DNA from 3 places in the Halobacillus naozhouensis genome. Region 1 is predicted to be linked to each of the others. Evidence: riboswitches for the same ligand, from Rfam matches in the RefSeq annotation. Region 1 holds a riboswitch; each other region holds the start of a gene.

Evidence for each region. A riboswitch is a leader RNA that binds a small molecule or an ion and turns the genes downstream of it on or off. The one in region 1 is predicted to bind cobalamin.
Region 2: it holds a riboswitch for cobalamin, as region 1 does, so the genes downstream of both, P9989_RS20785 (ABC transporter substrate-binding protein) here and P9989_RS15950 (acyl-CoA thioesterase) in region 1, are expected to answer to the same signal.
Region 3: it holds a riboswitch for cobalamin, as region 1 does, so the genes downstream of both, P9989_RS01935 (ribonucleoside-diphosphate reductase subunit alpha) here and P9989_RS15950 (acyl-CoA thioesterase) in region 1, are expected to answer to the same signal.

What each region holds. Positions count from the first base shown of each region.
Region 1 covers NZ_CP121671.1:3,042,121-3,049,612, forward strand. Annotated here, with positions in the region: gene P9989_RS15935 (MurR/RpiR family transcriptional regulator) at 1-105, shown strand, start outside; gene P9989_RS15940 (DUF8508 domain-containing protein) at 182-3,292, opposite strand; gene P9989_RS15945 (DsbA family oxidoreductase) at 3,579-4,304, shown strand; gene P9989_RS15950 (acyl-CoA thioesterase) at 4,369-4,842, opposite strand; cobalamin riboswitch at 5,038-5,222, opposite strand; gene P9989_RS15955 (hypothetical protein) at 5,535-5,909, opposite strand; gene P9989_RS15960 (LCP family glycopolymer transferase) at 6,114-7,046, shown strand; gene P9989_RS15965 (acetamidase/formamidase family protein) at 7,192-7,492, opposite strand, start outside.
Region 2 covers NZ_CP121671.1:4,077,069-4,084,560, forward strand. Annotated here, with positions in the region: gene P9989_RS20765 (pyridoxal phosphate-dependent aminotransferase) at 1-1, opposite strand, end outside; gene cbiB (adenosylcobinamide-phosphate synthase CbiB) at 1-935, opposite strand, end outside; gene P9989_RS20775 (adenosylcobinamide amidohydrolase) at 938-2,404, opposite strand; gene P9989_RS20780 (FecCD family ABC transporter permease) at 2,401-3,426, opposite strand; gene P9989_RS20785 (ABC transporter substrate-binding protein) at 3,419-4,411, opposite strand; cobalamin riboswitch at 4,556-4,738, opposite strand; gene P9989_RS20790 (CynX/NimT family MFS transporter) at 4,826-6,058, opposite strand; gene P9989_RS20795 (aldehyde dehydrogenase family protein) at 6,289-7,492, opposite strand, start outside.
Region 3 covers NZ_CP121671.1:340,848-348,339, forward strand. Annotated here, with positions in the region: gene P9989_RS01925 (SDR family oxidoreductase) at 176-1,081, shown strand; gene P9989_RS01930 (ribonucleotide-diphosphate reductase subunit beta) at 1,150-2,190, opposite strand; gene P9989_RS01935 (ribonucleoside-diphosphate reductase subunit alpha) at 2,206-4,437, opposite strand; cobalamin riboswitch at 4,664-4,843, opposite strand; gene P9989_RS01940 (class I SAM-dependent methyltransferase) at 5,019-5,699, shown strand; gene P9989_RS01945 (TetR/AcrR family transcriptional regulator) at 5,954-6,565, shown strand; gene P9989_RS01950 (DHA2 family efflux MFS transporter permease subunit) at 6,648-7,492, shown strand, end outside.

The sequences.
Region 1 (7,492 bases):
CTTCACGTAGTGGATATTTTATTTATGAGCTATGTATCCAATTACTATGAAGAAGTCGTAGAATCCCTCGACCGCTCCCGAGCAGCAATAGACGAACAAAAATAAAATATATAACATGGAAAAAAACACCACCTCAGGTCATCCAATTTTTGGATGATCTGAGGTGGTTAATTTAGGTAATTTATTTGTGAAAGTCTGGGTGGGTGCCTTTGCCTTTTTTTACATGAATTCGGGCGACCATTGGGTCATGGTCACTGGCACGTCCAGTCGCTTCAGAAAAGTCAGCGTTAATATGAAGGGCATCAATTGCTGTATCTTTTACTAAATGGTCACTTACAAGAATGTGATCAAGGACTTGCGAATTCCCTTGATAAATATAGGAATAGCGATCTTCAGTCGGAAGTTGTTTAACCATATTAGTAAGATCGTCGCCCGCAAGTGTCTGTAGTGGATTTGAGAATACGAAATCATTCAGATCGCCTAGCACAACAACGTTTTCCCGCTTCACTTCTTCATCGATCTCTTCAACAAAGTCGTTAACAACTTCAGCCTGTTCGATACGCTGCTCTTCACTGCCGAGGACAACAGGATGTTCTGCTCCGAACAATGCACCATCACCGCCTTTTGAATTGAAGTGATTGGCAATCACGATCACTTTTTCACCATTAAACTTGAATTCTGCAGCCAGCGGCTTACGAGAATCATCAAACGCGTCATTCATTGGATCAATACGACCCGGGTTTAATGTCAAGCCATTCTCGTTCACATCAACAGCTTTGACCGCGTCGCCCTTCGGCTTATCAGTCAACGATACTCGCTCAGGATTATAAAGGAATCCGACACGAATATTCCCTCCTGGCTGACCGCCATCCATTTTATCAACCGGGTTAATGTTAATGAACTTATAACTTGGCCCTCCTGCTGCTTCAATTGCGTCAATCAGCGCTTGATAGCTTTCATCCGCAGCGATTGTTCCATCATCCTTCGGTCCATTATTATCCTGAATCTCAGTCAGCCCGACAATATCAGGACTGTTTAAATTCTTCACTAATGCCCCGCCTAAACGCGCTGCCTTCTCCGGATCACTTGCAGCGGAAAAGTTCTCAACGTTATAGCCAGCCACAGTCAGCTTCTGTTTCGAACTCTTAAGCTCTGTCACTTCTCGCTCTGTTCCACCATCCATCAATTCAGGGAAATCTCCCGTCGGACGAATCTTGAAGTTACTGTAATCATAGCTGACCACACCCGTGATCATTTCAGTAAAGTAATCCCCAGTAACTGCATTAATTCCAAGTCCGTCCACATCAATCAATAGACGCTCAGGATTATAATCATCCGGTGAAATCAACAAACCACCAGCACGTGTAAACAGCTGATCCTCACTTGTTTCACCGTACACTGCAAGCTCCTCATATTTTACCGGAGCCGCAACCGTAGCATCCTTAATCCCAATTAACATTCCTTCAAGACTTTCATAAAAATCCAAGCCATCTTCTTTTGCATCGAATGACTCCATGCCATCATTTTCAATCACTTCCGTAGGCTGCTGACGGTCAACGCCTAACACAACCGGGTTCGGAAGATCGGCTCCACCCTCAAGAACGCTAACTTCTGAAGCACTAATTTGTGTTGTTAATAAATCTTCTGCATCTGAATAGCCTTCTTCACGCCATTCAATCACTTCGCCAGCTACCTCAACATGTTCGCCTACTTCTGCTGTACCTGAGCGATCATACACATAGATCCCTTCAGATGTAGCCACATTGTTATCAGGATTAAGACTTTGCATGTAAAAACCATTTGGTCCCTCAAGTTTGGTGACGACGCCTTCTACACTTTTAACGACATTTCCTTCGTATGGGGAGGTATGACTCGCCCCCTGAATGTCATGAATTTCTACATCATCCAACGGTTTTAAAATCGTGTAATCAAAGGTGGCCACTGGACTTGCTACACCAGTTTCTTTTACAACAACCGCTTTTAGGGTTGTGTCCTGATTAATTGTGATTGGCTCCGTGTACTCTTGGCTGCTGGCAGTAGGTTTCGAACCATCTGCCGTATAATGGATTGTTGCGTTTGACTGAGCTGTATAAAGCTCTACTTTTTCCCCTTTTACCAGAGAACCTGAAGATGGATTTGCCTGAACAGCAAACACTTCTTTGACAATATCACGCTCGTTACGAGGGATAAGTTTGTATTCATTATAGCTGTAATTTACAACTCCAAAGATCTGTTCATACGTTTCTCCAACTTCCAGAGCATTCTCATCATTTGGGGTAACCGTAAATGTTCCTGAGGCATCCTGCACCGTGAAATCTCCGAAACTATTTTTGGATAGTACTTCTACTCCGCTCACCTGCACGAATTCTCCCTCAATTACTTCCCCTTTACCTTTAGAAAATTGCTGTGAAGTTACTTTTTGTGGAGCAGGAATACCTGCCTCCGTCGTTACGACTTCTACATTCGCTGACGAAGCAAGAATTTGCTGCATTCCATAATAATCAGAGAACTCACCTGTGGCGATCACTTCATCGCCTGCTTCTGCTGATAAACCAGGGACACGAACAATAATACCCCCCGTTTCATCCTGAATGTAAAGGTTCGTTTGACCGCCTGCTTCAAAAGCAGCTGTCGCAATCCCCTTCACTTTAACCGTTGATCCAGGTTCACTCGCCCGTGCCTCTTTAATGGATTGAACTTCTACGTCAGGAACATCCGGCATTTGATAGCTTCCTAGGTACTCTTTCGTATCTTTAGCATAGCTGTCCCATTCTTCTGCGGTTTCAAAGCCGTCTTCTAAATTTGTGTCTCCGGCAGTCACGGATTCCTTACGAATAAGGGTGACATCACCAGCAAACGATTCTTCACTGCCGATTTGACCGATAGAATCAACAACTACACCGTCTTTTTTCAGGACTACAGGATCATTTCCATTAAAATTTATTGCTGAATTGTTTGTAGCATCCGCACTCGCTAAAATCTCTTCATCTGCACGACTATTGGCCGCAACGAAAACTTCACCGCTGGAGAGCGTTCCTGACAATTCGAAGGTACCTGTGGGTTCCAGAGACCCGTTCGCATACATTTCAATTGTGTAGGCAGATAAATCTATTGAACTGCCTGTTCCGTTATAGATTTCAACCGCTTTATTATAACTGCTGCCTTCTATGTATTCTGAGATAAATAAATCGCTCGGTGCTTCCGCAGCATAACTTTGTGGTACCGCACTTATAAATGGACCTAACGCCAATACGGCGGCCAGACCAGTAACGACCGTCTTTTTAATACTCATTTCATTCCTCCTAAATATGTCATATAAATCTATCAATCTTCCCCAAGTATAAAAGATAAACTACTCACACATTTATCTTTTTTGTAAAATTTTCAAATTGAATCAATAGACACAACATAAGACGTCTGACCACTAGAACCATTCCCCCTAATTACATCCAATTTATGGATGACATGAGGTGGAATATACTTCCACCTCATGTCATCTGCCCAATCAGAATAATGGAATTTACCTCTGAAGCTCCGTAAAATAAGAAACGTATGATATTAATAATGAGGTGATAAATATGAAAATAGAGATTTGGTCGGACTTTGTTTGTCCCTTTTGTTATATTGGTAAGTGTCGCCTAGAGGAAGCGTTATCACAGATAGGTGCAGGAGAGCAAACTGAGGTCGCTTACAAGAGCTTTGAACTTGATCCCCAAGCGGAGAAAAACACAGGAATGACTAACGCTGAAAAGCTTGCAGCCAAGTATGGCAAGAGTCTTGAAGAAGCAAAGCAGATGAACAAAAACATGGAACAGCAAGCCTCAAGTGTGGGGCTAAAATACAATTTGGACACAGCAGTTCCTACTAATACATTTGACGCTCACCGCTTGGCTAAATTCGCAGAGAGTAAAGGAGTCGGTAAAGAAGCGACAGAACAGTTCTTCCAAGCTGTTCTCACGGATGGAAAGGACGTTGGTGATCACGATACACTTATCGAACTTGCAGAACACATAGGGCTTGACCGAGCTGAAGTCCATGATGTACTGGCTGGTGAGCAATTCGGGGAACTTGTTCGTGCGGAAGAAGCAGAAGCAAGGGAAATCGGCGTTCAAGGAGTTCCTTTCTTCGTCATTAACCGTAAGTATGCCATTTCTGGCGCCCAACCTACTGAAGTTTTTGTACAAAACTTACAAAAGATTATGGAAGAAGAACAACAATCCCCTTCTCTCCAAAATTTAACAAATAAAATCCAAGGAGAAGCCTGCACTGACGAAAACTGTGATGTTCCACCAAACAACAGCTAACACCAATTTGTTCCACCTCAGGTCATCCAGAATCTGGATGACCTGAGGTGGAAGTTTCTTTATATTATCGTAAGCTGGCGCGGTTGCGTCGGTATTCTTTTCTGGCAGGTGCTGTTTGGTGCAGCCTTATTTCTTCACTCGTTTCGGGGATAACCTGTGGAACTGGGGTCGGTTTTCCTTCTGAATCTACAGCAACCATCGTAAGAAATGACTCCGTTGTTAACATTTTCTCGCCATTTAATAAATCATCAGCAAATACCTTTACGTACACTTCCATTGAGGACTTCCCCGTTGAGGTGACACACGCTTCAAGTGTCAGCGCATCCCCTACTTTAGCAGAAGATAAGAAATCTACTGAATCAATTGAGGCCGTGACGACCACACAGTTACTATGTTTCATCGCAGTTAATGCAGCAATTTCATCGATATAAGCAAGCACTTTTCCTCCAAAAATCGTATCCAGATGATTGGTGTCTGGAGGCAGAACCAACCGTGTCTGTGTCATTTTTGAAACTTGCACTGGCAAAGCATTATCCATTTCCTTTTCCCCTCTTTCTGATCCATACGCATCTATGTACGCTGATTTTGACAAACCGTAGTAAACCACTTTCGAGCCATACGCAACAAAAAAACACCTTCCTAACGAAGATGTGAATTGTGTGCAGTCAAAATGGATCAGCAAGAAAAAGCTGATATCTCATTACGTAACACCCTCCTATCTCCCGTAGGAAAAAACATGTTCTTCTTTATGGCAGGTCTCCTGGCTAAGAATCAGCAGCTCTTTCTCCTTCCCGTTTCTAGTAGAAACAGTGGAATTTAGAAAGGCCTCCTCCTTACAGTGGCGGGACCGCGTTGGATTTGCACCAATCTTCCCATTTTCAGCTTCAATACGAAGCCACCATAAAGCCTATTCAGTTTTTTCGAGGGCCCTTGCCCTCTTTCTTTACTATTGATTAGAACAGGCCAGTTGTCAATTGATTTATGTATTGGTTATGTCAGAAGGTTTAGAAAAGATAGATCACAAAAAAGTAAAAGCCTAAAGTGGAGTCATCTAGGAGCCTACAATCTTACTATTGACCTTAAAAGGAAAGCGATAGCAAACGTTCCATTTAACCGCGCCATTGTGACCGCCATTTATGTAGATGCCAATGGAAAAGTCACTAAATAAAGGTTTGCAATAACACCCCTGTCCCAGTTCACTAACATGAGGCAGGGGTTGGTTTTTTACATCTATCGTACCCATTTCACGATCATTTTTATAAGGAAATAGCCAACACAAAAGGCTAAAAACCCAAGTACACTTATAGCAGCATCGTTAAACTCCATAGCTCCCCTGCCTGTAATCTTTTGCTGGATTTCCACAGCCAGCACAAAAACGAGAACCATAGATAGGGTGAACAAAAATGAAATAGCCGTAATGCTCCATTTAGCAAGCGCATGAAACAGGATGTCCACGAAGATCAACCCTATGATCCCCAGTATTCCAATAATCCAGAAATGGAGCTCCTTATCAGTTAGATTCCACCCAAATGACTGGGATAATCTTAAAAACAGATCGTGAAACATATTAACAATTTCAGCTAATAGTATAATCATTTCTTTCATAAACCAGCCTCCTTCCCCCTAATCATGGTAGCACACCCAAGCATCCCTCCCCCACCTCAGGTCATCCAATAAATGGATGACCAAATGGATGACCTGAGGTGGGGGTTTTTTCCAATCTTTCACTCATCACTTTTACAAGATTCGCCATTCCAAGTATAATAGATAATTAGTTCAATGCTATTTTACATTAATTGAGGTGGAGTTATGGGACGTAAAGAAATGAAGAAAAGGAAAAGAAAAAAGGGCCGCTGGTGGAAAATTGCCCTTCTCATTATTGTGCTCCTGCTCGTTGGGGGAGGCGTCTATGCATTCACGATTTTCAACAACGTTAAACAAACAGTTAATAGCAAACTTCACGAAGGCGTACCTTCTATAGATACAGAGATGACGGATAAAAAAGTCGATAATAAAGAACCCATCAACATCCTTTTGCTTGGTGTAGATGAGCGTGAAAATGATCAAGGACGTTCCGATACGATGATTGTGATGACCCTTGACCCAGCTAATGATCAAATGCAATTGGTTAGTATCCCCCGTGATACAAAAGTAAAAATTGCAGGGGATGGTCGTGTAACTCGGATTAATCATGCTTACGCTTATGGTGGAAGTGACATGGCCGTTAAGACCGTTGAAAACTTCCTTGATATCCATATTGATTATTATGTAACGATGAACATGGAAGGCCTGGCACAGCTAGTCAATGCCGTAAATGGCATTACTGTCCATAATGATATGGCCTTTACGCAGGACGGCTTCCAATTTCCAAAAGGCCAATTGCACCTCTCCGGCGAAGAAGCCCTAGCCTATGTGCGTATGCGTAAAGAAGACCCTAAAGGAGACCTTGGACGTAATCAACGACAGCGCCAGGTGATTCAGGGAGTCATTGATAAAGCTGCTGGATTAAATATGATCAATCAAATTGATGAAGTGATGAATGTATTAGGGAACAATATGAAAACAAATATGGAATTTAGCGATATGCGCCGGCTCGCCATGAATTATAGCAGCGCGCGTAAAAACATCTCTACTTACCAAATGTCTGGGAACCCAATTACTAGTTCTGGCATGTATCTAATAGAAATGCCTCAGCAGGAAATTCAAAAAACACACGACTTGATCGTCAATTTTGGATCTTAAATAGAGAAACCGTGTTCCTACTATAGTAGGAACACGGTTTCTCTATTTATTTTAATTGTTAATTTTAACTACCTCAAGTCATCCAAAAAATGGATGAACTGAGGTAGGGATTAGTGGATTAGATCTATACATACTTAACAAATTTTTATTCGTTAAATAACTTCAGCCCGTACCCCTCAAGAATCCTTTTTGGAACAAAGAAGCGTGCCGTTTTCAGTGGGTCAACAATTTGGCTTACCTGAACCTCGCCAGCCGCACTCATGAGCATCGTAAATTCAGCTAAGGTTAGATCTGTTTGTGGCTGCAATAGATCAATCATATTTTCTACCGCAAGATCCGCAGCCTCATCTAAACTTTCTCTAGAAACAAGTGATGCTGCACCTGCTTCATTTTCGATATAAGGATAATCAATCGAGTACCCCTTAATCACGTCTAATGTCAAAGTC
Region 2 (7,492 bases), 1.0 Mb from region 1:
ATAACTGCACCTCCTATCCATAACAACAAAATCATATAAAGTGTAGCTCGCATCATAATGTGATGGGCTGCTTTAATATGCTCAGCACCCATCTTCTCATAGGGAATCCCAATCGTAGGACGCATGGATATTTCACCGAAATACCGATTTTCGCCTCCTAACTGAATTCCCATTAGAATGGAAAAAACTGCTTCACCCCATCCGCTATTTGGGCTCGGATGACGCTTTGAATGACGGAATAATAAAGTGAATGCTTCCTTTTTCGTTTGAAAACGAGTTTTTTCTAGTATCAAAAGTAAAATCGATGTCAGGCGGGCTGGGACCCAGTTCAGTACATCATCCAATCGTGCGGAAGCCCAGCCAAAAAAGTAGAATCGTTCATGTCGATATCCTACCATCGAGTCACATGTGTTCACGGCACGATAAAGCATGGCTAAAGGCCCACCGCCTAAAAACGCAAAGAAAAGCGGCGCAGTAATGCCGTCGCTCGTATTTTCAGCAACGGTTTCAATCGCTCCTCTTGCCAGCTCAGATTCACCTAAATAATCGGTATCTCTCCCGACAATCATGGATAAATGGTGGCGTGCCCGAGTATAGTCGGACTCCATTAATGGGATATATACATTCATCGATGCTTCTTTCAAGCCTTTTAATGCAATCGTTGTCCAAATAAAGAAGGATTCTATGACAACCCCCAGCACGACATGAACGTGATAGCCGAGTGCAGTAATAGACCATGTAAGCACGAAGACAACACTGCATACAATAAGCACCATTGCCACCCCCTTGAAGCGACGAAGCCTCCCTTTATTCCAGCTGCTTTCAAGAAAATGAATCAAGCCCCCCATGAGGCGGACAGGATGTGGCACCCAGCGTGGATCTCCAATCCATAAATCTAATAAAAACGCTGCGGTTAAAGCAATCAGATGTTCAATCATTAAGTCTTCATTCTTTCCATGTAACGTTCAATAGCCTCTTTGGTAGCTTCATAAATCATCTGTCCAACCTTGCTTCCGAGAAAGGTAATCGGTCCCGCATATTCCAGCTGTCTTCCTGTTTGAGTACTCGCAATCATAATACTGTCTGTGGACGTTCCTGTAGCTGAAGTATTTGTCAGTGGGTCTTTAATTCCACATGTAGAGAAAGCTTGCGTCTTCGCTTCCGTCGCCGTTACGATTCCTTGAATAAATGCCTGCTCGGAGAGGTGGCCATCAATGAAAACCCACGTATTTACTGTCCCGGGCTGATGCTCCTTTACTCGCTTATCCCCGTGAACAACATCTACTGCGTTACCCAGACCAGCTGTGACTAAAATCAAGATGGACATACCCTCTGCCTTAAAATAGCGCTCCGAATAATCTGGCAGGTAGGCTGCTGTCATCATCGCTAACGTGTCATGTTCAGGCAGCTCCCACTGCTGACATTTTTCTATCATGAATTGGGTTGGAAACTCACAATGAAAGCTTTTATCAACATGGTAGTTTATAAAGTTACGATACCAGCCAAATCCTCCTCCCATCACAGCTGATGAAAAAGTTTTAAGCAGTTGAGGTGTTCTTACTAGAACCTTCTCCTCTGTGGCTTCCACAAGCTCGGATTTGATAGTAGTCTTTGTCCTGTCTAAAAAATAATTCGGCAGCAAGTTCATCTGCGGGCTTGATAACGTAGGATTAGGATGAACATCAATAGAAGAATGATAGATGCTCTCAAGTAAGGGCTTTTGCATCACTTCTTCCGGCTTGCCTACCTTAGTGATCTGCCCTTGGTCGATCAATAAAAGCCGATCACAATACAGGCTGGCTATATTTAAGTCATGAAAAATCGACACCACCGTTAAATGGTTTGTCAGCGAAAGCTGTTTTAGTTCATCAAGGAGCTGTTTTTGATAACTGAAATCAAGATGGTTCGTTGGCTCATCTAGCAGTAAAATATCCGGTTCCTGAGCAAGGGCTTGAGCTAGATAGACACGCTGTCTTTCGCCTCCACTTAAGTGAGCAAGAGGGAGAAACTTCATGTCCACCAGTCCTGTTTTTTCTAACACTTTTTCAGTTACTTCTTTATCCCGTTCATTCGGCTGCTTTATGAAGCCCGACTGGTACGCGTAACGTCCCATCATTACTGTTTCATAGACATTATAAGAAAAAAAGCTCTGCTGAATCTGGGGCAATGTCGCTACTTTGCGGGCAAGATGTTTGCGTCCATAATACTCAAGAGGCTGACGGTCAATAATCACTTCTCCCTCCCAAAGGGGAAGAACCCCGTTCAGTAATTTAATTAATGTTGTTTTTCCACTTCCGTTAGGCCCAACGACACCAAAAAACTCTCCACGGTTAACCTGAAAATGGACATGATCAACAATGGGAGACTTATCATATCCTCCTGTTATGTTCTTGACTTGAATCATATACTCGCTCCTTTTCTCCTCTGCCGATAAAGAATAAAAGCAAAAATCGGCGCTCCTATGAGTGAGGTGATCACCCCAATAGGTAACTCAACCGGGGCAATAATCGTTCGTGATACAAGGTCCGCCAATATTAAGAATGTCGCACCATTAATCAAAGAAAGCGGGATAAGGTGACGGTGGTCATTACCGAAAACTCTCCGGCAAATATGGGGAACGACTAGACCGACAAAGCCGATTGTCCCGGACACAGCAACTGCTGCCCCCGTTAAGATCGAAGCAGCTAATAAAATCAGCGCTTTTCTTTTTTCCGTAGGTACCCCGAGCTGCTTTGCCCGTTCCTCACCTAACGACATCGCATTTAATTCTTGTCCCTGCGTCAAAAGAAGCAGCACACCAACAATAAAGAAAGGTAACAGTAACCCTACATGACTCCACCCCCGCATCGCCACACTTCCTAGAAGCCAACCGACAATTTGCCGAAGCTCCTCTCCTGTTAGAGCAATCATGAGGGAAATAACGGAGCCAAGAAAAGACCCCATGACGATACCTGTCAGTATGAGCGTCTCGATAGAAAGCGTTCGATCAAGCATGCGCGCAAACCCAATAACGAACAGCAGAGTAAGAACTGCCGTACAGATGCTGACAATAGGGAGAGTGAAGGAAGCAAAAACCGGGAAGGAAAATCCCACAAACAAAACCAACACTGCCCCGACAGATGCGCCGGATGACACCCCTAATGTATAAGGATCTGCTAACGGGTTTTGCAGCAGGCCTTGAAAGGATGCCCCGGCTATGGCTAGTGATGCACCCACTAGACCGGCCAATACCACCCGCGGTGTGCGAACATCGACAATAATACTGATATTTATAGGATCAATATTCGATTGATAAGGACTTATCGCTTCCGCTATCGCCCCGATAATGACTGGAAGCGGAATAGGTAGACTGCCTACAGCCACCCCTGCCAGCCATGCAGCTACTAGAAGCACCAAGCTTCCTATATATGCTAGCGGTTTATTCATCACCGAACGTTTCCGGATAAACAGCTTCAGCCAACCGCTCTACCCCTTCAATCAAGCGTGGACCCGCACGTGTAACGAGATCAGAGTGAACATCATAAACCTGTTTCTTCTCGATTGCTGGTACTTGTTCCCAGCCTTCTCTAGAAAGCACTTTTTCCACAGGCTTCTCTGTATAATAGCCATATGTTGTAATGATGACATCTGGCTGTAAGTTAATAATGGCCTCCTCGTTCATTTTCACCCATCCTTGTTGGTTTACAGCCGCATTCTCGGCATTAATCGCCTGGAGCATTTGATTCATGAAAGTACCTGTTCCAGTTGTATAAATCTCCGGTGCCGGAGACACTTCTACAAATACACTTTTAGGATCCTTGATTTCAGAGGCCTTTTCTTTAATCCCTTTAAGTTTCTTTTTCATCCCGGCTACAATACTCTCTGCTTTCTTTTGCTCATCTACCAATTTACCGATTGACTGAATCGTTTCATAAACACCCTTAAAATCAGAGGCGTTCTTAACCACATAAACCGAAATCCCTGCATTGCTGATTTGATCAATCGCTGCCTGAGAGTTATGAGCACTTGAACCGTGGGCAAGAACGAGATCAGGTTTTAATGACAATACTTTTTCGGTATTCATTTGCATCCCGCCAACTTTATTAATCTCCTTGACCTGCTCAGGGTAATTATCATGATCTGATACTCCGACAACCTGTTCTCCTGCGCCAACGGCAAACACAATTTCTGTATTACTTGGAATCAATGAAACAATTCGTTCAGGATCTTCTTCCAGAAAGACCTTATTTCCCGCAGAGTCTTCTACGGTCAGAGGGTAGGTCGTTCCCTCTTGAACTTGAGTCTCGTCCGTTTTAGTGTGATCTTCATTTTTGTTTTCCTCTGGCTGACTTGAGTTCTCATTGCCCGCACAGCCTACTAGCAAACCGACTGTCACCAGTAGCATAAGTATGTAATTCGATAGTCGTTTCAAGTTAATCTCTCCCCCTAAAATGTTTTTGAGCACAAAAAAAACACATCCCGCAATGGAGATGTGTACATGAAAAGATTTTGCAATGCCGCTTAATGGCATAACATGCAGTTACCTTTTCCTCATACACCTCCTATCCGCGTAGGTTATTGGTGAGAAAAACAGGTAGGTCTCCTGGCTTATGATCATTGCTCCCTGCTCCTTCCCATGCTTTTCACACAGTGGAACCGTGCAGGTTGCTCACAAATACAGTGGCGGGACCGCGTTGGAATTGCACCAACTTCCCTTTTAAGTGATGAATAACATCACGCCTGTTTTTTTACGCTTATTCAATTATGTATTATTGTACTAAATATGTTGGAAAAAAGCTCGGGTTTTGGAATTTTTCGTCATATAATAAAAAAATTTTGTTGTCTGCTATCGAAGAGGTGCTCGATCTTGTTGAAAGACCGTCTGGTTCCTCCCCGCTCCTAAACCAGCTGCCACCATAACAACTATAACAGCAATGAAAAGCAGCAATGGAACAGTCACTGATGCCGTAACATCGAGGAGTATGCCAATTAATACCGGTCCCACCGCAGCAAGTGAATACCCAATCGATTGAGACATACCGGATAATGCGGCACTTTGCTGAGCATTGTCCGCACGGAGTCCAAGTAAGGTAAGCGCTAAGCTAATAGAAGAGGCTTGACCAATACCAATCAGCATGACACTCAATGTCAACAGAGGAATACCGCTTCCGAACAAAACTCCTAACAAGCCTGTCGTGTAAAGGCATCCAATCATCCCTATAATTCCTCTTTGATTCTTAAAGCGAGTAGCCAGGACGGGGGTTAGGAAGGTCATTGGAAGACCCGTTAACTGCATGACAGATACCATCCACCCAGCAGTCGATATACTTAGCCCTCTGCCGCTTAGGATTTCAGGCAGCCATGCAATCATGGAATAAAATAAGAAAGATTGTAACCCCATAAAGATTGTCACTTGCCAAGCAATTGGGGAACGCCATATCGGATTTTCCTGCAGTGCTGGCGTTTTAACATCCTCTACTTGGGCTGGTTTGCGAAGTTGAGGCAGCCAAACTATCGCTGCCGGAATAGCTAATAAAACCCAGCATACTAGCGTTTTTTCCCAACCTAAACCGAAATCATTAGCTAAAGGAATGCTCAGCCCGGTACCAATGGCTGAAAAAATAGACATGCAAGTCGTATAAACGGCTGTCACTAAGCCAACCTTTTCAGGGTATTTCTCTTTAACAATGCCAGGTAACAACACATTTGATATGGCAATTCCAATACCAATTAATGCAGTTCCAGCAAACAGGGTAAACGTCATTGATATAAAGCGAATTAAGATTCCTGCTATTAAGGTTAGTAAACCCACAAACACGATTCGTTCTAACCCGAATCGTTGACCTAACCTGGGAGCAAGAAAAGAAAACACTGCAAAAGCCACCAAAGGAAGTGTTGTAATGAATCCTGCAGCTGCATTGGATAACCCTACATCAACTTTTATGGAACTGATTAGCGGTCCTACAGATGTAATAGCTGGACGCAAGTTAAAGGCAACAAAGATGATCCCTATAATGGACAATACCTTTTTCATATCTATATATTTGCTCTGAAAGTTCCGCTGTGACTTAGTTCTCATTCTATGTGGCTCCTATTCCCCGCTTGGCTCTTTTAAGAAAACCATTTTTATTCTCACATCATTTCTTTTTCTATATACCTTCCTCTAGTACCTTCTTAATTTCACATCATTTTATGTTTGATTATGGTCATTTATATGTGGCAGAATGATCTACATCCAGTTAATGAAATAATAGAAAAAGAACAAGTACATCCTAAAGTAAAGAGATGTGTACTTGTCCTGCTTCTCCGTTAAAAAGGAAATTCCCTATATTTTTCTTGTACCGAAATCCATTTCAATTTAGTAAACTCATCAATTACCCATGGATTTCCAAACCTGCCTAATCCGCTTTGTTTATTCCCACCGAACGGCACATTGGCTGCATCATTTACCGTCTGGTCATTAACATGTGTCATGCCACTATCTATCTTCAAGCCATACGCTTCTCCTTTTTCTAAATCAGATGTGAATATCGCAGAGGTAAGCCCGTAAATGGTATCGTTTGCTAACTCAATGGCATTATCATCAGATTCTGCCTTGATTATAGAGACAACCGGAGAGAATAATTCGGTCTGTGCGATATCATCTGTGTTTTTCACATCGACAAAAACATGCGGTGTCAGTATATTTCCTTCCCGGTCCCCTTTCAAGGCAACTTTTGCCCCATCTTTTTCAGCCTTCTCAACGGCTTCCAATGCTTTCTCCACTTGCTGGCTATTAATTAATGGTCCAATCACTGTATCAGGATCGGTTTGATCGCCATACGGCAATTGGGATGCCCGTTCAACAAATTTTTCCGTAAATCTATCATAGACATCTTTGTGGGCAATAATCCGATTGATACACATACAAATTTGTCCTTGGTGCATAAATTTACCAAAAATTGCTGCATCAACAGCTTTTTCAACATCCGCATCTTGTAAAACGATGAACGGGTTATTACCTCCCAGTTCCAATGCTACCCGTTTTAGGTTTTTGCCGGCAATTTCTCCTATGTGTTTTCCAAACCCTGTAGAACCCGTAAAAGCAACTAATTGTACCACAGGGTTTTCCAACATCTCGTCACCAATTTCATCTGGTGTTGTCAAAATAGATTGGAACACGCCTCTTGGTAATCCAGCATGATCAAATGCGCGTGCTATGATCGATCCGCCTGTTAAGCCTACCTGTAAATCTGCTTTATGGACAACTGTATTACCAAGCGCTATGGCTGGTGCAATCGAGCGCATCGATAAATTCATTGGAAAATTAAATGGAGAGATGGAAGAGATCACCCCAAGTGGCTGCCGGTAAATTTTATTTCTTTTCCCATCAATCGTCGCATGGACTTCTTTTACTTCGTCAACTGCGTCCATATAATCGAACGTCTCTTTTAAAACGTCAATAGTGAGGTTTAATTCCAATTCGACCTTAAGTAACGTTCCACCTGTTTCCAAATTAGCAATCCGAATAATT
Region 3 (7,492 bases), 1.5 Mb from region 1:
GACACCCCTCTCATAAAGGTTTTTGATAACGCGAAAAAAGATAACGATTATAGATTCTATCTTAACACAGGTTTTCTATTGAAATGATATGGTTGTGAAAAAGAGCTTAATGTGGAATGGTTATGGAATTTTAGGGAAGCATTTAAAAAAGATACGTTTGACTGGAGGAATAACTATGTACCCTAAGTATTCATATTATAAAGAGATCACTAAAGCTAAGCAACAGCCATTAACTTTTCCGCCACAGCATCAGAATACACAGCCTGGGATAGAATCTAAAATGCACCCGAAGCCAATTATTGAAAACCAGGAATATAAGGGTAGTGCAAAATTAGCCGGCAAAGTGGCAGTTATTACAGGCGGGGACAGTGGAATTGGAGCGTCTGTTGCGATTGCCTTCGCAAAGGAAGGAGCAGACCTTGTGATCCCTTATTATTCTGAGGATGAGTACGAAGATGCCTTTCGAACGAAGGCTCGCATCGAAGAACTTGGCCGCAAATGTTTGCTCTTAACAGGGGACCTTAGTGAACCAAAGCATTGTGAATATGTTATTCATCAAACAATGAAAACCTTTGGGGTGCTAAATATTCTTGTTAATAATCATGGCGTACAATTTCCTCAACAAAGCTTGGTGGATATCACAAACGAGCAGTTTGATAAGACGTTTAAAACGAATATTTATTCCTTCTTTTATCTGTCAAAAGCTGCCTTGCCACATTTAAGTGAAGGTGATGTTATCATCAATACTTCGTCTGTTGTCGCTTATGAAGGCAATAAACAACTTATTGACTATACAGCCACTAAAGGAGCTATTGTAAGTTTTACCAGAGCTTTATCTCAAAACCTTGCAGACAAAGGAATTCGAGTTAACGCTGTGGCTCCTGGACCAATTTGGACACCGCTGATCCCGGCGAGTTTTTCGGAACAGGACGTAGAAATGTTTGGAGCAGATACTCCTATGAAAATTGCCGGACAGCCGTTTGAGCTTGCTCCCACCTATGTTTATCTATCCTCAGATGATTCCCGTTATGTCACAGGCCAAGTACTCCACGTCAATGGCGGCACAATGGTAAGCTCATAGTCAATACCAAAATTACCCACCTCAGGTCACCCATTTTATGGGTGACCTGAGGTGGGTAAATATACCAATTACAAATCGTCGAATCCGTTGTCTTCTGATACTTTGGTGTATTGTCTTGATTTTTGTTCGAAGAAGTCTGACTTTCCTTCGTCAACTTCTTGATAGGCCCTGATCCATTTCAGCGGGTTTTGATTGTGCTCAGGGAAAGGCTTCTCGGCACCCATCTGGCTGCATCGGTTGTTCGCCATAAAACGAATGTAATCTTCTAGGTCGCCAATTGGAATTCCAGGAAACTGCTTCCCAATAATATGGTGGGCCCACTTAATCTCTAGCTCTGCCGCTTCCGCAAAAGTTTTCGTCACAAACCGCTCATATTTCAATCGGTCAAGCTCTGGATTTTCAGCCAGCGTTTCTTTGAAAATCCGTGTGAACAAATTGACGTGGATTTGCTCATCGCGATTAATATAATTGATCATCGTACTCGTCGATACCATCTTCTGATTGCGGGCCAGATTATAAAAGAAAGCAAACCCTGCATAAAAGAACAATCCTTCCAGCACAACATCATACACAAGCGACTTTAAGAAGCTTTCTAAGGTAGCCTTCTCAGCAAAAGTCTCATAGCCATCTGTGATAAACTGATTTCGTTCCATTAACACTTCATCATGCTTCCAATATTCAAAAATCCGCTCCTGTTCACTCTGATCTACAAGGGTGGAGAGTACATAAGAATAAGATTGATTATGGACCACTTCTTGAAAAGCGAGCACTTGCATAAGCGCCGATAAACTTGAATCAGTCAGGTAGTCTGTAATCTTGCCGGCATAATCGGTTTGGATGGAATCAAGGAATGCCAGCAAACCGATGATCTTCTTAAAAGAAGCCTGTTCCTGTTCTGATAACTGTGGCCACTGTTTTAAATCGTTGCTCATATTAATTTCATTTGGGATCCAAAAATTTGAAAGCATCCGCTTATACATCGGGTAGGCCCATGAATAACGGGTATTATCCCAGTTTAATACGTTCGAGCTCCGTCCGTTTACAATTCCTGTTGAAGCATTTGGTGCCTCATAATCGACTAGTTTTCGTTTATGAATAGACGTTTTCATTTCCATCAGTCTCCTTTAAGATGAGCAGCTTTCGCATTCGTCATATTCCCCCTGACTAGAGGTAGATCGCGTATAGTAAGTTGTTTTCAGCCCCTGCTTCCAGGCATCTACATGTAAGGCAAGCAATTCCTTTGCTTTAACCGTGTTGCGAACATACATATTGAACGAGATCGACTGGTCCACATATCTCTGACGAACCGCATTTTGCTTAATACTCGTATGCTGATTAATATCATAGGCCGACTTGTAATACCAATAGGTTTCCTTATTTAAATCCGGCGCCGTTACAGGGATTTTATAATCTTTCTTCTCCTCGGAATAAAACTTTTTAAAAATAGGATCGATGCTGGCAGTGCTCCCTGCAATAATCGAAGTGCTTGAGTTTGGCGCAACTGCCATCAAATAGCCATTACGCATACCATTTTCCGCTACGTCTTGCTGCAACTGCTTCCAGTTCCAACTTGCATCTTGATCAAACGACCGTTTAATAAAAAATTCCCCTGTCTCCCAGTCGGACCCTTTAAAATAAGGGTAGCTGCCTTTTTCACGAGCAAGCTCACTGCTGGCTTGAATGGTATAAAATGCAATCGCTTCATACACTTCTTTCGTATAATCTACCGCTTCATCCGATTCCCAGGCGATCTTTTTCCGGGCAAGCAGGTGGGCCCATCCAAACGTGCCAAGACCAATGCCGCGATAGGACTGATTTGTCAGTTGTGCCTGCTTTACTGGAATGGAATTTTGATTGATGACATTATCAAGCATCCGTACCTGGATCGGAATCAACCGTGGCAGAACTCCAGCTGGGACAGCGCGTCCTAAATTCACACTGGATAAGTTACAGACGACAAAATCTCCCGGGTTTTGCACAGTAATGATTTTCCCAGCCTCTACATACTGTTCCTCTTGTACGGTAGGACTCTGATTTTGCATAATTTCCGTACATAAATTGCTGCAATACACCATCCCTTTATGGCTGTTCGGGTTCATGCGATTGACCTCATCACGGTAAAACATGTACGGAGTGCCTGTCTCCAGCTGGCCGATCATAATTCGCTTCATAATTTCAATCGCGGGTACCGACTCTTTGGACAAATCAGGATGCTCGACACAAGCCCAATATCGATCACGGAACGATCCGCTGCCACGCTGCTCATCGTAATAATCTTCCAGCGAAAATCCCATCACAGAACGAACTTCATGCGGATCAAACAAATACCAATCCTCGCGATTCTCAACGGCTTCCATAAACACATCAGGAATGGAGACTCCCGTAAACAAATCATGCGTTCGCTGCCGCTCATCCCCGTTGTTCAATCGACTGTCGAGAAACGGAAAGATATCCTTATGCCAAACGTCAAGGTACACCGCGACAGCCCCTTGACGCTGACCAAGTTGATCCACACTGACAGCCGTATTATTAAGCTGCTTCATCCATGGAAGCACGCCTGATGAAACACCCTTAAACCCTCGAATATCACTGCCACGGCTGCGAATTTTCCCTAGATAAACACCAATACCTCCGCCGTGCTTACTCAAATTCGCCACATCCGTATTGGTGTCGTAGATCGACTGCAAACTATCATCGACCGTATCAATAAAACAAGAGCTCAACTGGCCATAACGCTTGCCCGCATTTGCTAGAGTAGGTGTGGCTACTGTCATATAGAGGTTACTCAACGCCCAATAGGATTCCTTCACCCACTCTAAACGCTTGGAATGATCCTCCTCTGCCATCAACGTCATCGCGATAATCATGAATCGCTCCTGAGGAAGTTCAAACACTTCACCAGCCTTTGATTTCGCCAAATAACGGTCGCCAAGCGTTTTTAATCCGATATAAGTAAATAAACGATCACGCTCAGGAACAATGGCCGCCTCAAGTTCATCGATTTCCTGTTTCGAATAATAGTTAAATAGACTAGAACTATAAATTTCTTCATCCCTTAATATCTCGATTAAATGATGAAATCCTGCGTAACGCTCGCTCTGCGTACGATTACGAACAGATTCCTCATACATCATCTCGAGCTGAATTCGCGCAGCCAAATACGTCCAGTCCGGCTCCATTTCATTGATTTCAGCTAAACACTCCAAGACCAATGCCTTACCCTGCTCCTTACGCTTCATTTGGTCCAGGTTCATATCAGGAAGCTTGTCCAATAACCGCTGCACATCCAGTGATGGAAAGTTATCCTTCTGCTCTACTAACCAAGCCTTCCAGTCCAATGTAAACACTGCTGTCATACTAACCACTCCTTTTAAATAACTTTTGAAAAAGGTGATGTGAGAGACCCTGATCTGAAGGGGTACGCCACATCACATGAAGTCTGTCTGCATAATTGACCATAAAAAAATCCGCTCATTCAATTGAGCGGATGAAACCATGAAATGAAAGAGGATATTCTAAAAGAGAGTGGAGTCCCCGATTCATTCCATCGCTTCATCTTCTCAATCCCCGAAGAAGTTGAAACTTTCTCGCGTAGGAAGACAGGTCTCCTGACTCACGCCCATTTCTACTACGGTCCCTTCCCGTGCACGTATGCACAGTGGGTTTTTTCCGTTTCGAGAGCGATGACAGTTGCGGGGGCAGTTCCGGATTCGAACCGGATTCCCTATTAAGCCTAGTGGCATCTTCTCCACGCAATACTATATGTAGTGTTTTATTAGTTGGTGTTTAGCTTATATTGTGTTTTAATCATAACGAAGATTGTAGAACTCTGCAACAGTTTTTCATTGATTAGGAATATATTACCTGTTGCAAAGGAATCGAAAAATAATTGTAGAATTACTATTATAGGGAACGGAGCCAAAAGGAGGCAAACACGATGACTTCATTTAACTGGCATCAGGAAGCTGAAAAGCAGTGGGATGATAGAGTAGAGTTTTGGAATGCAAACAGTAAGAATATGTGGGAAGAGGGAAGCAGGAAAACGATTATCCCCTTTTTAAAAAAGCATGTAGGAACAGGAAGTAAAGTAGCCGATCTAGGGTGCGGAGACGGATATGGATCTTATAAACTTGAGAAAGCAGGTTATGCTGTTACTGGACTGGATATCTCACAAGATATGATTGATCGTGCGAAGGCACGCTTGGAACACAAGCGGCTTCAGTTCGTACAAGGAGATCTTGCTCGTCTTCCTTTTGAAATAGAAAGCTTTGATGCGATTATGGCTATAAATAGCCTGGAATGGACAGAAGTACCTTACAAGGGCCTCGAGGAAATGAAACGGATCCTCAAACCGGGCGGACAATTATGCATCGGCATTCTTGGCCCAACCGCGATGCCAAGAATGAACAGTTACCGGCGGATCTACGGAGAAGAAGTGATATGTAACACGATGATGCCATGGGAGCTCAGGCAAATGGCTGAGGAAACAGGTTGGAAGCTTATTGATGAACATGGAGTATACAAACGTGAAGTAGAGAAAGAGGATGTGTCCCATTTTCCTGTCGAACTGCAGCAGGCACTCACGTTCATGTGGGTCTTTTTGTTTGAGAAAAAGTAAGCTTGTCGCTAGGAAAAGAAAATAGGTAGGCCGATTACGCAGCGTGGTTAACCTTAATATATAACAGGTTAACCACGCTGCGTTGGTGCTTACGTTCCCCTTTTTTAGGAACTAAATTCACAGAAAATAGGCTGGAAAGAAGACTTTCTTTTCTAGGCGGGTTTATTCGTTGACATGTGACACTGTGTCATATATAGTAGTTCTTGTTCCTAAGTGACATGGTGTCACTTTTATTTAGATTGGGGGGAGAGATAATGCCCAAACAGACGTTTTATAATTTAAAAGGGGAAAAGAGGCAAGCTCTACTAGATGCAGCAAAAAAAGAATTTTCAAGAGTCTCATTTTACGATGCCTCTATTTCTAATATCGTGAAAACGGCCAAGATTCCAAGAGGAAGTTTTTATCAATATTTTGAAGATAAAGAGGACATCTTTTTTTATTTGTTAAATGAAGATGCGAAAAGAAGACATGAGCATTTTATTACGTTTCTAAAGAAATATGATGGAGATATATTTGCTACGATGATTGCGATATTTCAAGTTTCCCTCGAGTATTCTCAAGATCAAGGTAAAAATGATTTTATAAGAAATGCCTTTTTGAATATGAATTATAAAATTGAAAATACATTTGCTAAGTTTCTTACGGATGAAACAGTTAATAATAGGTATGAAGAAATCTTTCAATTAGTAAGTACTAAAAAGTTAAATGTTTCAAGTGAAGAGGAATTATTTCATCTTCTCGAAATTATCGTAGCCGTGACTTTTCATAATCTTGTGCAAAGCTATGCAAAAGAGTTACCTATTGAGAAAGCTATCGAAAACTATACAGCTGAATTAAATTTACTTAAAAAAGGACTTTTAAGGTAATTCTAACTAATAAACACTAATACACGTTCATGCATTTTAAATCTGGTTTCCGGATTTTAATCATATGGAAAGAAGGAATAACATGGGTAACAAAAACGATCAGGCACAAGGTGAGACTGTAAATAAGGTCCCCCTTATGCTTGTCTTAATTTCAGGGGCATTTGCTGCTATATTAAATCAGACGCTTCTAGCTACGGCCTTACCACACATTATGGCTGATTTGCATCTTGAGGCAAATACAGCCCAGTGGTTAACGTCTATTTTTATGTTGGTGAATGGGATCATGATTCCAATTACGGCTTTTTTAATTGGCCGTTTTACAACGAGAGCTTTGTTTTTATCCGCAATGGGGATGTTCGCGATGGGTACATTAATTTGTGCGATAGCACCGAGCTTTTCTTTATTAATGGTGGGGAGAGTTATACAGGCCGCAGGTGCCGGGATTATCATGCCATTGATGCAAACTATACTCTTTCTCATTTTCCCAATTGAAAAACGGGGAACAGCGATGGGAATGTTTGGTTTGGTAATTGCTTTTGCCCCGGCTATTGGCCCAACTTTGTCAGGTTGGCTTGTTGAACAGTTTCCGTGGAGAAGTTTATTTTACGTTATTTTACCAATCGTTATCGTTGATTTCATTCTCGCTTATATCCTTCTGAAAAATGTGACAGAACGCACATTTCCTAAGCTTGATATTCTGTCCATCATTTTATCTTCGCTTGGATTTGGCGGACTGTTATATGGATTTAGTTCTGCCGGAAGCAGTGGATGGGATAGTCAGCAGGTTATCATCTCGATGGTTGTTGGTGCTCTTGCTCTCACATGGTTTATCCTTCGACAAATGAAATTAAAACAACCGATTCTTGAATTCAGGGTATTTCAGTATAAAATGTTTACGTTAACTACGGCCCTTGGGATGGTTGTATT